2 regions of the Ruegeria sp. SAZD013 genome follow, and region 2 is predicted to be linked to the other one. Evidence: riboswitches for the same ligand, from Rfam matches in the RefSeq annotation. Region 2 holds a riboswitch; the other holds the start of a gene.
What was found. A riboswitch is a leader RNA that binds a small molecule or an ion and turns the genes downstream of it on or off. The one in region 2 is predicted to bind cobalamin.
Positions count from the first base shown of each region.

Region 1: another riboswitch for cobalamin. It lies ahead of AC2FLU_RS17615 (ABC transporter substrate-binding protein); the one in region 2 lies ahead of AC2FLU_RS12730 (hypothetical protein).

Region 1 is NZ_JBXWQT010000037.1:323-8,040, reverse strand. It holds gene AC2FLU_RS17630 (GlxA family transcriptional regulator) at 19-969, shown strand; partial or broken gene AC2FLU_RS17625 (ABC transporter ATP-binding protein) at 1,861-2,371, opposite strand; gene AC2FLU_RS17620 (FecCD family ABC transporter permease) at 2,368-3,417, opposite strand; gene AC2FLU_RS17615 (ABC transporter substrate-binding protein) at 3,414-4,418, opposite strand; cobalamin riboswitch at 4,572-4,763, opposite strand; gene AC2FLU_RS17610 (hypothetical protein) at 5,324-6,367, opposite strand; partial or broken gene istA (IS21 family transposase) at 6,753-7,718, shown strand, end outside.
Region 2 is NZ_JBXWQT010000022.1:44,935-52,652, reverse strand. It holds gene AC2FLU_RS12745 (YbaB/EbfC family nucleoid-associated protein) at 1-278, opposite strand, end outside; gene AC2FLU_RS12740 (DNA polymerase III subunit gamma/tau) at 468-2,231, opposite strand; gene AC2FLU_RS12735 (protein-tyrosine phosphatase family protein) at 2,404-2,916, shown strand; gene AC2FLU_RS12730 (hypothetical protein) at 2,908-3,315, opposite strand; cobalamin riboswitch at 3,407-3,625, opposite strand; gene AC2FLU_RS12725 (alpha/beta hydrolase family protein) at 3,759-4,616, shown strand; gene rsgA (ribosome small subunit-dependent GTPase A) at 4,653-5,681, opposite strand; RNA gene ffs (signal recognition particle sRNA small type) at 5,840-5,938, opposite strand; gene AC2FLU_RS12710 (bifunctional 2',3'-cyclic-nucleotide 2'-phosphodiesterase/3'-nucleotidase) at 5,978-7,718, opposite strand, start outside.

The sequences.
Region 1 (7,718 bases), on a different contig from region 2:
TTGGAAATGGTCCTGCTCATGCTTCAGACGCAGCACTTCGCCTTCATCCTGGTCGAGGAGTTTTCGCACCTCGCCTTTTCCTGTGCGGTCGAACCGCTGAGGATCGCCAACCTAGTGAGTGGCGATGAGCTGTATCGCTGGTCTTTTGTATCCGAACAGGGCGAGCAGGCCGTGTCTTCCAATGGATCCGTCACTCTTGTGCATTCCGGACTTGAGGAACTGCCCAAGTGCGATCAACTCTTTGTTTTGTCGGGCATTCACATGCGTGACCACGTGACTCGTTCCCTTCTGGCTGCACTGCGGCGCGAACGCGCGCGCGGAACGCGGATCGGGGCATTGTGTTCCGGGGCGTGGTTGCTGGCCGAGGCCGGGTTCCTCAATGGTATGCAGGCGGCGATCCATTGGGAGTACCACGACGCATTCATGGAGGCGTTTCCGGATGTCAATCTGGTGCGCAGCGTCTTTGTCGCCGACGAAAAACACATTACCGCATCAGGTGGAACCGCGACCGCAGACCTTATGCTGCATCTGATCGAACGCGACCATGGCGAAGAACTGGCCACTGATGTTGCGGATCAGATGGTCTATAACACTGTGCGTAATGCGACCGCCAAGCAGCGCGTTTCGCTGCAATCGCGCAATGGAATGCGCAATGCCCATCTGGCAAAGGCGATAGACATTATGCAGGACAGTCTCGAAACCCCTGTCTCACCATCCTTCATTGCCGATGTTTTGGGTATTTCCACCCGTCAACTTGAACGGTTGTTTGGTAAATACCTGAACACTTCGCCAAAACGGTACTTTATGGAAATGCGGCTGGAACGAGCCCGGAAACTGCTTTTGCAAACCGAGGCGTCGGTTACCGAAGTCGCCGTGGCCTGCGGCTTCGAAAATCCGGGGCATTTCTCTCGGGTATACCGATCCAGTTTTGGCATCACACCCCACGCGCAGCGCAACAAGATCAACTGATGAAAGATGAGTTGCTGGTTCGCGCTTACCGGCGGGGGTGCCGCGATCTGCTGGCCTCGAACTGGCCCGATCTGGCACCCCCTGATCCTGCCGGGATACCCCCTCGTTAAAAACTGGACTAGTCAACAGACCGGCAGGATTACCCACCAATAAATCTCGATATAGGCATAAGTATATCAAGAACTTGTCATCCAGAGATTTGTTGTGCCCTGTTTCGTTAATCTACCGTTAATTTAAGGCTCAAGTTGAGGCTTTGATTGTGGGTAATCTGCAATATCGACGTGCGGTCGCCGCAATTTGTTCAAGCTGATGGCGTTTCGAGATTTGGGTCAGGTCCCAGTGGTTTCCGAAAGGAATCTGTTTCACGGTTCAAATCAAGTAGTGAACATACCACAAGGGTTTGGTCGACCAACGCTCGGACGACGCGCCTGCCGATCATCTTGGAAGGCAAGAAAACGAACAAATCCTATTTCTGTTAGAATCTAGACAGCATTCGACGAGCAATTTTGCAGTTTGTGAGGAAACCCAGATCAAGCTTGCTCGCCGTTGGAATACGCCTTCGAGGCCGCAGATTGTACGTATCTGGCATGGCGCGCTGACGACGCTGATATCCTGTGCGACCAGAAGCGATCGGGATCCGTCAGTCCAGATGATAGGACAGAAACCGTTCTGTCCTGCCGGCACTATACCCCCACTGTGCTTTGACACCGAAAACTTCTGAAACGGTTTGCAAAGACAAGGCTTGTTTGGGCGGGCCAAGAGAAACCAGCTGTCCTTCTGATAAAACAGCCACGCGATCACAGGCCATTGCCTGATTCAGATCGTGCAGTGCCATCACCGTTGTCACTTTTAGAATTCGAACACAGTCCAGGATCGACAGTTGGTGATGTATGTCCAGATGGTTGGTCGGTTCGTCCAAAAGCAAAAGGCCCGGTTGCTGCGCCAAAGCCCGCGCGATGTGCAGCCGCTGGCGCTCTCCTCCAGACAATGTTGCCCATTCTCTGTGTGCCATATCGGCCATTTCCACAGTTTGCAGGGCTTTGTCGACTTGCCTGGTATCTTCGGCGCGCCAGGGCCGTAAGGCCGACAGCCAGGGCGTGCGGCCCAGCTCGACCACGGACCGTGCAGTTACGCGTTCGGCTGTATCAGCCTGTTGTTCAACAATGGCAATCCGTTGGGCAATCTGTCTGCGCGACAAATGCGAAACGGGATGGCCCGCTATGACGACTTTTCCCGAAACCGGACGTGCCAAACCCGCCAACAGGCGCATCAGAGTTGATTTGCCCGAACCGTTGGGTCCGACCAAAGCCAGTGTTTCGCCGGGCTCCACGACAAACGATACGTCTGACAGCAAAGTCTTGCCGCGAACCGAAAATGTCAGGTTTTGCGCCTCGATCTTCATTGGGCGTTCCTCTGGCCGCGCACCAGAATTACGGCAAAGGCAGGCGCACCGATCAGGGCGGTAACCACCCCAATCGGCAGAACCTGACCCGGGATGATGATGCGCGACACGATATCGGCGCCGATCAGGAAGACCGCTCCGATCAAGGCGGCCGTTGGGATAAGCCTGCGATGCCCCGGTCCTACAAGGAACCGGGCAGCATGAGGGATGACCAGCCCGACAAAGCCGATGGACCCGACGATCGAAACCATGACCGCTGTTGTCAGCGCGGTGGCGAAGATCAAGGTTGCCTGCACCCGCCGCACCGGTATGCCCAGCGAGGCCGCTGAATCAGTGCCGAAAATAAATGCGTCCAAAGCTCTGGCGTGAAAGCGGCAAATAAGCCAGCCGGCAAGGGCCACCGGAATGGCCAGATATACATCCGGCCAGCGCACGCCGCTGAGGTTTCCCATCAGCCAGAACATGATCCCGCGCGCCTGATCGGCATTGGCGGATTTGGCGATGATGAAGGCCGTTAGCGCATTGAACAACTGAGACCCGGCAATTCCCGCCAAAACGATTTGCGCCGTCGCAGCCCGCCCGCCGCCTGCGCCGGAGGCTCGGGCCAGCAACGCGACAAAACCGAAAGCCAAAAGCGCGCCATTGAACGCGCCAAAAGACAGCGACAAAGCTCCCCCGCCCAAACCAGCGATGGTAACAGCCACGGCACCCGTCGAGGCCCCGGCAGAAATGCCCAAAATATAAGGGTCAGCCAACGGGTTTCGCAGCAATGCCTGCAACACGACCCCTGCGACAGCCAGACCGGCACCGCAGGACGCAGCGACCAGAGCGCGAGGAATCCGGTAGCTCCAGATAATACCCTGATCAATTGGGTCGACGGGCAGGTCCGCTCCGGCCAGCTTGTTGACCAGAACGGAGAGAACCAAATCGGGCGACAACGAGGTTTCCCCGATCATCGCGCCCGCAAGGACCGCCGCAATCAATAGTGGCACAGTTAGGCACGCGGCCTTGAAACCCTGCCGAAAGATTGCGGCGACCTCGTTCACAAGTTGTTTCCGATGGTATCCAGCTTCTCGGCCAGATCCTCCAGTGCCGGGATTGCGCGGATGGTGGCGTCCATGGCCTGCGCATCCATAACGACAATCCGGTCATTCTTGACCGCATCCATCTGGCTGGTCACCGGATCAGCGCGCAGGAACTCCAGCTTTTTCAGGTAGTCGTCCGCAGCAAAGCGACGGCGGTCCATCTTGGCAATCACGATCACCGTCGGATTGGCCTTGGCAATGGTTTCCCAGCCCACTGTTGGCCATTCTTCATCCGTCTCGACGACGTTGCGGATGCCCAATGTGCTCATCATGTATCCCGGTGCGCCCTTCTGCCCGGCCACAAACGGATCGCTTTCCATTTCAGGAGAGGAAAACCAGAATACGGCGGACACATCGTCCAGCTTCACGGCTTGCGCCTTGGCGACGGCTGCGGCTTCACGGGCCTTGTACTCGGCAACCAGGTCCGTGCCGCGTTCGGACACATCAAAGGCTGCCGCCAGTTCTTCGATACCCTGATACAGCGTATCGGTCGAGAACGCTTGCAGGCGGGTGCCATCGCCGCCGACCGTATTGTCTTTGCCGACGCAATCCGCAGGCATCACGTAAGTTGGAATACCCAGTTCGTGAAATTGCTCACGCGTGGCGACGATGCCCTCGGGTCCGACATGCCATTCATATTGCGCTGCGACCAGTCCCGGCCGCTTGGCAACAACGCTTTCAAAGCTGGGATCATTGTCTGCCAGACGCTCTACCTTGGCATTCACCTCGGCATATTCAGGCAGCACCTCGTTGAACCAGACCGAAGTTCCAAGAACCTGCTCACTCAGACCCAGCGCATAAAGCACCTCGGTCGCGGCTTGGCCGACCGTGACTGACGACGTCACTGGCGCGTCAAACGTGACCGAGTGACCGCAGTTTTCGATGGTTAAGGGAAAGTTTCCTTCGGCGGCAGCGCTGGTAGCCAGCAAGGAAAGGCCAATCAGGCCAGTGCGTAGAAACATGACAATCGATCTCCATGTGTCAATGACCAGAGAACGGGTGAATGGGCATTTACCGAAGCAACAGACGCTTTTCTGCCTGCTGTGAGCGCAGAGTGGTACATAGCCCGCCCGGCGCGTTTCTTCGGCAACCTCCCCGGACAACCCCGCCCGGTGTGTTTCGGTTTCATACCGGCAGGTCTCCTGACTGACGGGTCTTTGTCTGTCCTGTCTTCCCAGACCGAAATGGCCCAGTGACGGAATGGACAGCGCTCGCCGCCTACAGTTGCGGGGGCAGTTCCGGTTGGCACCAAAAGGCACCTCGGATTCCCTCTTAGCCACATCGGGACCGGTAAAACGCGGGTACCTTAACACTTACTCTGCGGCAAGAAAAAACTCGGGGGTCTTTCCCATTTTCTCCCAAGGGCATGAACCTGCGCGTCTCAACATGGTGCTGACGTCAGACAAGCCGCTGAGAAGGCGCTACAATCCGCCCCGAGGACGTCGGTGTGTGATATATAGGAAAATCATGGCTGTGCGGACAGTTTCCAGCTAGCTAGTCTCACTCCGATTTCCCTGAAAACAGGGAAATTTACAGGGAATACGCACCGTTTTGGCGCTATTTTATGTCTGAGGATTCAAAATATGTAAGCAGGTCAGTGCCTTGTGGGTGAATTCCCTGGATGGGACAACAGGGAAATCAGACGAAGCATCAGTGAACCCCAGAGATACATCAGGGAACACAGATCAGATTTCACCTCAATTTCAACTGGTGGAGGACGGGAGTAGGAAGAAGAATGATCCGGGGATCGTCCCGATTCCCAGAGGGCATATTCAGCCGCTGTCTTCAGTGAAATCCTCAGGCTTTAGCTCCATGATTTCAAGGTACCTAGCGTTCGAAATTGGATCAATCCGATCGGCCTCTTCGCTTACGAATTCCGCCCAAGCAGTTGTGTGATCATTAGTTTCGTGGCCCTTAACTTCAGTACGTCCTGGACCAACTGGCGCAATATCCTCGCATCTTCGAGGTCGCGGGCATGGCTAAGCAGCATGCTGCGTTTCGCTTTCTCGAATTTTTCGTCCCTGACACGGAGCGCTTCAAGCCTTGCCGCTTCGGCTTCTTTCTTTCTTCGCTCATGGTCTTGTTTACGTTCAATCAACCACTCATGCTGGCGCTCGGCATGCTCCCGGTGAAAGGTCTCGGCCAATACTACCAGCTCGATTGCAATCTCGGTAAGACGCGTTTCAAGTTTGGCGTCCGGCTCATCCGCCCAAGATAACCGGACATCTTGCCCACGAAAGTGGTTTGGAACGATCAGAGTTAGTGGATCTTTAGCTGGCCTGTGGTCGTCGGGGTTCCGATGGTAGTTGCTCAGCCTCAAATCCGCCGTCGCGAGAAGCTTAAACGGTACATGCTGCTGATGAATGGAAATCGAGATTTCGATGGCCTCTTTTCCCTGAATGCTCGGTTTACCGCCGCATTTTGCGACGCCCAGGAAAAGTGCATTCAAGATCCTTAGCCTGCGTTGCTCGAAGGGATTGTCGAAAAGCGGTTTGTCCCAGGAGTAAGCCCACTTGCTTTCGGCAATTTTTGCCCGTCTTTTATCGTCTACGGAAAACAGACGTTGCAAAACATGGTGCCATGCGTGTTTGCCGCGCGGTACTGCGACTCGCCCAATTTTCTTAGCTATCCTAGCCCGGACGTCTTCAATTGGGGTGTTGAAGGACGGTGGTATAGGAAGCGGTGCCTCCAGGTCGACTTTGGAACCGTAGTACCGATCATAGCCTGATCCGCCAATTATCACTTCGTCAGACATTCCTGGGGCGCGTTCGGGCAGTGAAACACGTTTGACGGACTTTCCGGCTTTGACTTTGTTCCAGTGCCCTCTGTCGGGAATGGGGATATCGAACTTCCTGCAAGCATTCCTGACTGAAGTTGAAGACACTCCAACGACTTCGGGCATATCTTTCAAAGGTCGACTCCACACAATTTCTAGGAGTTCTGCCCTTGTCAGCCTTCTCGCTCCCGCCATTTTCGCCCCCTGATTTGTCGAAGTACTTGCCGATATCCTCAGCTTGCGGTGAAAAAATTGATACTCAGCTCAAACCAAGATTATTAGTGAAACTACAACTACCTGTGGCAGGTTTCGAGCCTCGTTCGAGCAGATAGAGAGTGGAATTTGAAACCAGTTAAGCAAAGCTGATCTACGCGTAAGCGCCATTATGTTAAATGCAAAACCCCGGTTGTTGATTTCCGCTGAGAAGTGACCCGGTAGGCCCCAAAATTTTCACTGAGAATTGACCCATGTGAACAACTTGCCCCGACGGTTTCGTTTGGGGAGATTTGGAGTGATCGACATGGGATTTTTGAGTGTCATACGACGTTGGGCATTGCGTGACAAAATGCCAATTCGCGAGATTTCACGGCGCACTGGGCTGTCTCGCAATACCATCAAAAAGTATCTGCGTGAGGGCGCAGTAGAGCCGAAATTCAAGACCCCCGCACGACCGAGCAAGCTGGATCCCTATGCGGATCGTTTGTCGGCTTGGCTGCTGGTGCAAACGCGTAAATCACGCAAGGAGCGTCGCACTGTAAAGCAGATGCATGCTGATCTGGTGAAGCTGGGCTATGAGGGTTCCTATGGGCGTGTCGCCGCTTTTGCCCGTACCTGGCGCGCGGATCGGCACTGGGCGGAGCAGACGACGGGTCGCGGCACATTCGTGCCCTTGGTGTTCCAGCCAGGCGAAGCGTTCCAGTTCGATTGGAGCGAAGATTGGGCCAATATCGGCGGCGAACGGACCAAACTGCAGGTCGCTCATGTCAAGTTGTCTCACAGTCGGGCGTTCCTGGTGCGGGCCTATCCGCTGCAAACCCACGAGATGCTGTTTGACGCCCATTGGCATGCGTTCCGTGTCTTCGGCGGCGTTCCTGGTCGCGGGATTTACGATAACATGAAGACGGCGGTGGATCGTGTTGGTCGAGGCAAACAGCGGGACGTCAATGCCCGCTTCAAGGCCATGGCCAGCCACTACGTCTTTGAGCCTGAGTTCTGTAACCCGGCAGCCGGATGGGAGAAAGGACAGGTCGAGAAGAACGTACAGGATGCGCGTAACCGCCTGTGGCAGGTCATGCCGGTCTTCAGCGATCTGAACGAGCTGAACCAGTGGCTGGAAGATCGCTGTATTGCCCTTTGGGCCGAGACAAAGCACCGGGACCTGCCCGGCACGATTGCTGATGCCTGGGAAACAGAGAAGCCGATGCTGATGGTGCTGCCCCCGGCTTTCGATGGGTTTGTCGAACACAGTAAACGGGTATCGCCAACA
Region 2 (7,718 bases):
GCAGCTTTAGCCTGAGCGTCCTTGATGGCGGCCAGGATCAGGTCTTCGACCACTTCCTTGTCGTCGCCGTTGAATATCGACGGATCGATGTCCAGCCCCTTGAGTTCACCCTTGGCTGTGGCCGTTGCCTTGACCAGCCCCGCACCGGATTCGCCGACAACCATCATGTTGTTCAGCTCTTCCTGCATTTCGGTCATCTTGGTTTGCAGGTCTTGTGCGGATTTCATCATCTTGGCCATGTCGCCCAGTCCGCCAAGCCCGCCGAGTCCTTTCAGCATCAGTCGTCTCCTGTGTTTCTGTTTGGTTCTAAATACGGACCGCAGGCAGGCGGCACAAGAGGTCTCCCGCCTGTCCTGATCAGAGCGTCGCCGACCGATCAGTCATGCGCCTGCATTCCCACCCTCAGTTGTATCGTGGAGGGGCGTGAGTATGCCGGTTTCTTGAAACTTGGACCCACAAGCTTAGGGCTAATCCTCTTCGAAGGGGTCCCATTCATCTTCGACTTCGGGAAGGGCCTCAGTCTCAACCTTGGCGGCACGCTGTTCAGGTGTTTCGATCCTTATGATCCTCGCCTTGGGGAACTGCGTCAGCACGGCCTGAACCAGCGGGTGTTCTTCGGCCTCGGCTTTCAGGGCCAGTTCGGCCCGGTCCCGCACTTCCGCGATGGTCGCGGCATCCCCGTCCGAGACAATGGAGACGGCCCACCGATTGCCAGTCCAGCGTTGCAGGGCAGAGCCCAATCGCGACGCCAGATCCGACGGTGCCTGAGGCGTCGGGGTGAATTCGATCCGGCCGGGCTGGTACGACACAAGGCGCATGCCGCTTTCCACCTCGACAAGCAGTTTCACATCGCGGTTTGTGCGGATCAGTTCCACCACATGCCCGAAGGTTGGATAGCGGGCCAGGGCCGTCTGGGCATCCTGCGCCAGCGCGGCAACCGGTGCGCCACCCGCGCCGCGCGGGGGCGATGCATAGGCAGGCGGCGGGGTCGCGTTGGATTGCGTTGCCACCGGGGCCTGCCGGGACATTGACATGCCCCCGCCCGGCCCGCCGGGTGGCGAAGGTGGGGCGTCTTGCAGCCGTTTGATCAGCTCTTCGGGGCTGGGCAAATCGGCGACATGCGTCAGTCGGATAACAGCCATTTCGGCGGCCATCATCGCGTTGGGCGCGGCAGAGACTTCCTCCAGCGCCTGCAGCAGCATTTGCCACATCCGGGTCAGAACCCGCATCGGCAAGGCCTCGGCCATGTGCTGGCCCCGTGTGCGTTCGTCGGGGGAAACCGTCGGGTCCTGGGCCGCGTCAGGTGTGATCTTTACGACGGACACCCAATGCGTGATTTCGGCCAGATCGCGCAGCACGGCCAGAGGGTCCGCGCCTTCCGCATATTGTCCGCTCAGTTCAGTGAGCGCCCCTGCCGCGTCACCGCGCAGGATCATGTCCATCAGGTCCAGAACACGACCACGATCCGCCAGACCCAGCATCGCACGGACCTGATCGGCGGTCGTCTCGCCAGCCCCGTGTGAAATCGCCTGATCCAGCAGTGAGGTCGCGTCCCGGGCCGACCCTTCTGCAGCGCGGGTGATCAGCGCCAGCGCATCGTCGGCGATCTGCGCGCTCTCGGCCCCGGCGATCTTGCGCAGCAGGCCGATCATGTCTTCGGGCTCGATCCGGCGCAGGTCAAAGCGCTGACACCGCGACAGAACCGTGACCGGCACTTTGCGAATCTCGGTGGTCGCGAAGATGAATTTCACATGTGCGGGCGGTTCCTCGAGCGTCTTGAGCAGCGCGTTGAATGCGCTGGTCGAGAGCATGTGAACCTCGTCGACGATGTAGATCTTGTAGCGCGCGCTGGCCGCGCGATAGCGGACACTGTCGATGATCTCGCGGATATCGTTGACGCCGGTACGGCTGGCGGCATCCATTTCCATCACATCGACATGGCGGCCTTCCATGATCGCGATGCAATGCTCGCACTGACCGCAAGGCTCTGTTGTCGGCCCTCCGGTTCCATCCGGTCCGATACAGTTCATGCCCTTGGCGATGATCCGTGCCGTGGTGGTTTTACCCGTTCCGCGAATGCCGGTCATGACAAAGGCCTGCGCAATCCGGTCGGCTTCAAAAGCGTTTTTCAGGGTGCGCACCATGGCATCCTGACCCACCAGGTCGGCAAAGGTTTCCGGGCGGTATTTGCGGGCGAGAACCTGATAGGCGGGGCTGGGCGTGTCTGTCATGTCTACTCGCTCGGATTCGGTGCTTCGGCACAGCGTAGTGGCGGCGGCAGTCCGCGTCCACTGTGGGGCGTGATGATTTTTTGTTTCAGAAACGGGCTGGTTTCCAACTAAACTGGTCCAGCGGATTTAATGGCTCATTTCTTAAAGAGTACCTTGGGGGAGGACGCACTTCATGTCGCAGCTGGTCATTTTTGCTCTGCAGGTCGGAGGCGGAACGCTTGCCCTTACTTCAATGCCCGGGCGTGGCGGGGATTACGTCGGCGATCTGGATATGATTGCGGCGTGGAAACCGGGCCTTGTGATTTCAATGACGACGGATGTTGAAATGCTTCAGGATGGCGCGCAGCACTTTGGCAGCGACATCCAAAGCCGTGCCAGCCGGTGGGTTCACCTGCCGATCGAAGATTTTGGAGCACCGACGCAGGCGGTTCAGAAGGCCTGGCCAGAGGTCAGCGCCACGGCCCGACATGCGCTGTCGGGCGGTGGCCGGGTTCTTGTGCATTGCCGTGGGGGGTGCGGCAGATCCGGGATGATTGTTCTGCGACTGATGGTTGAATGCGGTGAACGCGCCAGCGACGCACTGGACCGCCTGCGGGCCGTGCGCCCCTGCGCTGTCGAAACCGATGCGCAGCTGGCCTGGGCGTCCCGGATCACCCCGGCACAGGTGGAAGTGGGATCAAGCTGACAGCTGCTGGGGTGCGTAGCCGGTTTTCCGAGGCCGGATCGTTGAAACCTCGATCATGGCGCAAGGCGGGTTCGCGACAATGCCCGAGGGCAGCGTGCTGAATGTAGGTCCGAAGATCAAATCGGCATAGGCATCAAGGTCCCGAATTGCCGTATCAGGGTGCGCCCCGCAGAAAACGCGAACGCTGTCGGATCGCGCTCGGATCGTTGCCATGCACCCTTCCGCGCAATGTGATAGCGCGCTGCTGCCTTCAAATTCGAAATCCTCGCTGGTGGCCGAAACCGCCTGCGCCATGGCTTCGGAAATCGAGCGGGCCAGTCGCGCCAAAGCCGGGCAGGTTTTGCCCGTCCGCTGGCACACTGTTGCGCTGTATTCGTGTGACTTTGTCTTCCAGATCATCCTGCGCCCTCCGCGCGTGGTGGGCTGGAATATTGGGGCAGGTGGGACAGCATTTCGCCGTCAGGACCTGCCCGGACACCCCGCCCGAGTTTCGGTTTCAGTTCCGATGGCAGGTCTCCTGACTTGCGGGTCATTGCTCTGCCGACCTTCCCAGCCCATAGGCCAGTGGTATTTCGGCATTGCTTAACGCTTACAGTTGCGGGGGCAGTCGCGGACTTGGTTGATGCCTGCGTGACCAGACAAACCGCACCGTGTTCCCTTTTCATCCCGACCTCTTGTGGGGGCCGGAAACCATCACACAACCGCTAGCGTCTGATCGCGTTCCGAGTCAAGCCGATCTTTAGGCCGGACGTTTGGTCATGCTGGATGCGGTTTACGTTCCGGCCTAGTGTCGTCAGCATCGAAGGCAGGCAAACCGATTGTTTCAGCGAAAGCCGGGAATCATGTTGGATACGGAACAGACGGTGTTGATCGAAGATTTCCGCTTTCCGTCAGGGTCCGTGACCTTGTCGGCGCGGTTGCATCGGCCAGTGGGTGAGCCGGAAACCGTTGTCGTGCTGAACAGTGCCACAGGCGTGCCGCGTGACTATTATCAACACTTCGCGCGATGGCTGGCTACCGAGCGGGGGATAGCTTGCCTGACCTATGACTATCGGGACTACGGGCTTTCTTTGGTCGGTCGCCTGAAAGACGCAACTGCAACAATGGCGGATTGGGCATTGATCGACATGCCAGCGGCACGGGCCGAATTGCGCAGGCGATTTCCTAAGGCGCAGCACTGGACCATTGGCCATTCGGTCGGTGCGATGCTGGGGCCGGTGCAGCCGGATATCAACCAGATCGACCGTATGATCTGTGTGTGTTCGGGGCTGGTGACTTTGAAAGATCACCCATGGCCCTATCGGGGGTTGGCGGGGCTGTTCTGGTATGGCCATGCACCGCTGATGGTGCGGGCGCTTGGCTATCTGCCTGGCAAAGCAATCGGGTTTGGCTCGGACCTGCCAGCCTCGGTATACTGGCAATGGCGCAAATGGTGCACAGCTCCTCTTAGCTACGTTCCCGAGATCGGGCAGAATTTGCCTGATGCGCATTGGGGCAGTTCTGGAACAGCTGTGGATCTGTTCACGTTCGAAGACGACCAGATGGTTCCGCCCGAGGCGGTTTGGCGCCTTGCCGATCTGTATGGCCCCGGGGCCAGACGCCACCTTCTGAAGCCTGCCGAATTTGGGCTGCCGGAGATTGGTCACATAGGCGCATTTGCCCGGCGCAATGCAGCGGTCTGGCCGCGCCTGATCGCCTGATCAGACGCGACGCAGGTTTTCCATAACACCTTGCAGCTATGGCCGTTTGCGAAGCTTCTTGTCCTGCATGACACCGCGGACCATCTTGCCGAACGCCTTGTCCCGCGCCCGCGATTGCGCAACGGTTTCCGAGTTTCGCTGATCTTCGCGCCGCAGCTTGCGCCAACGGTCCAGCCGCGCCGGATCAAGAACGCCCTTGCCTATTGCGTTCTGCACGGCACAGCCGGGCTCGGTCTCGTGCTGACAATCCGAAAAGCGGCAGCTTTGGCCAAGCTCTGTGATGTCCGAGAACACGTTGTCGATCCCGTCCTGAGCGTCCAACAAACGCAATGCGCGCATTCCCGGCGTGTCAATCAGCCAGCCACCGTTACCCATCCGGTGCAACGCGCGCACCGTTGTCGTGTGCCTGCCCCGTGCGTCGTCTTCGCGAATTCCAGAGGTGGCGAGGTTTTGATCCGTCATGGCGTTGCTGAGCGTCGTTTTACCCACGCCCGACGACCCGACCAGCGCGCCGGTCTGGCCTTTGGGGCACCATGCCAGAACCTTTTCGATATCTGCCGGGTCCAGCGCATTGATCGCCATTACCGACAAAAAAGGGTCCAGAGATTGCACTTGTCCCGAGAAACTGCCGGGGTCATCCGACTGGTCAGCTTTCGTCAGGACAACGACAGGATAACATCCGGCCTGATGTGCCAGCGCCAGATAACGTTCCAGCCGGGGCAGGTTGAAATCGGCGTTGCACGAGCTGACGATGAACAACACATCGACATTGGCTGCTATCAGTTGTGTTGCGGCACCTGTACCGGCAGCCCTGCGTTGCAGCAGGCTGCGCCGGTCCAGAATGTGACGCACGCGGTTTTCGGCGTCGGCGAGGACCCAATCTCCAACGGCATATGAACCGGTCGGATTATCCGGTGTCAGCAAAGGGATATCACCATCCGGGCTCAGCCCGATCAGACGGTCCCGATGTACCGATGCGATACGAAAGGGCGTGTCAGAAGGAAAAACCGCATGCTGCGCGGCAAAGTAAGAGGACCATCCCAGGTCCGAAAGCGTATAAGACATTTATCTGCCTGTTTTCAGAAACAGCAATGCCAACGGATGGCAAGCGCGCATCCGCAGGTCGTGTGTTCAGGCAGTCCGGTGATTCCGGTGAATCAGAACCAGTCTGCCCGAAGGGTTTTCACTACAATCATAAAGCCCTCCTGTGGCTGTGGTTCACGAAGTGAGAGGTTGGACATCGACCCAAGCGGGGCTCGTTGTGGCTGCTTCCTTCCGGACCTGACCAGGTTGGCGAGGCGCTCGCCCGCGCCAACCTCTCGAGTCCGGATATAGGGAAGGCAACGGGAAAAGACAACCCGTCAGAGCGTCAGGCGGATGCGTTCAAATCCCCTGCCATCCGAGCCCAGCAACACGGGATCGAACCTGCGCAACTCATCCAAATATTTCGGGGCGCCCGGACCTGTTCGAAGAATTGTTGTCACGCCCCGCTGCGGCATCAGCGAGAACGGGTAGGGCTGCGTGACGATCGGATCGGGCGGAAGGTGCTGCGCCAGGTAATCCCGCACAAGGTCCTTGATGCTCAGCGGTGGCAGGCTGATGAACTCAGACGTTGTCGCATGCGGGAAATGCCCGCCTCCGCTGGCGCGGTAATTGTTCAGCGCCATAACGAACATCTGCTCCGGTCGTACGGGGCGGCCTGCATATGTCAGATCGCTGATCCGCCTGTGGTCTGGATGGATCATTTTCCCCTGCGCATCGTATCGAGGCGGCTGAGTGGGGTCGATCTGATAAGACAGTCCAAACACGATGTCGAAATTGTACCCGGCCCGTTCAGGGTTGATCAGTTCGGGCTCGGAACCGGGCTTTAACTGGTTGAATACGCTGGCCGACATCTCCAACCAGTCCAGCAGATGCGCGCCGCTGATCCGGATTGCGCGCAGCTCGTTGGGAAACACATGCAGATCCGCGACATGGCGCAAACATATTTCTCCGGCGGGTACCTCGGTATAATGGCGGGGGCCTGAGCGCCCGCCGGATTTGGCAGGCGAAACAACCGACAGAATCGGCAGATCCGCCAGGTCTGTTCCCTGCAAAAGCGGGCGCAGTGCGGCGGCTTGCGCCGCAGCTACAAGGTTCAGCCCGCGATCCGGCGCACAGCAACTGAAATAGCTGTGCAATGTATCCGGGATATGTGCCACCGGTGCCGCAACGGATTGACGGGTCATAGGATGCGCCACCTCACACAGACCCGCAATTTCACGGTCTTCCCCGACGGCTGTGCCGTTGCTGATAACCGGGCGCAGTTCGACGCGGCTATCCCGGATTCGCACTTTGCCGTCCGGCCCGGCGGTCACGGCCAAATCGATAACCCCCAGGTAAGAGCCCGCTGATCCCGGCATGACAACGGGCGTCCCATGTACCAGCCCCGTCAGGTGATCGACCATCGGGGTATTGGCGTGGCTCTCTCCTGGAAGTGTCAGGTGGGTGTGCCCGGCCACAACGGCATCGATGCCTTTGATCGCGGCCAAGGGTATCACGGCGTTTTCCATCCCCGCTACCGGCTCGCTGCCCCCAAGGCCGGAATGGGCAAGCGCCACGATGATATCACAACCCTCGTCGCGCAATGTCTGCGTCCGGGATTTAGCCGCAAGCAGGATATCCTCGACGACGATATCGTCATCCAGATTATGCGCCTCCCAACAGGCCGTTTGCGGCGGAAGAACCGAGAAGATGCCGATGCGAACGGGAATGTCTTCACCGTTCAAAGACACGGTGCGGTCCAAAACGATGTGCCGCTGCCAGGGCTGAGGTCCGCGCGTGCGATACAGGTTGCTACAAATAACTGGGCAGGGGGCTTGCGTCAGGATGTTGCCCAATGTCGCCAGCCCAAACCCGAAATCATGGTTGCCCAGCCCGATCGCGTCATAATCCAGGGCTTCGAACGCCGTCATCATCGGATGGGCAGTGCCACTTTTGGCGGCCCAATCGCCCATTGGGGTTCCCTGCAACGAATCCCCGTTGTCAAACATCAGCACCAGCGCGCGTTCGGCCTCTTGCCGGGCAGCGCGGATCAGGCTGGCGGTGCGCGTCAATCCAACC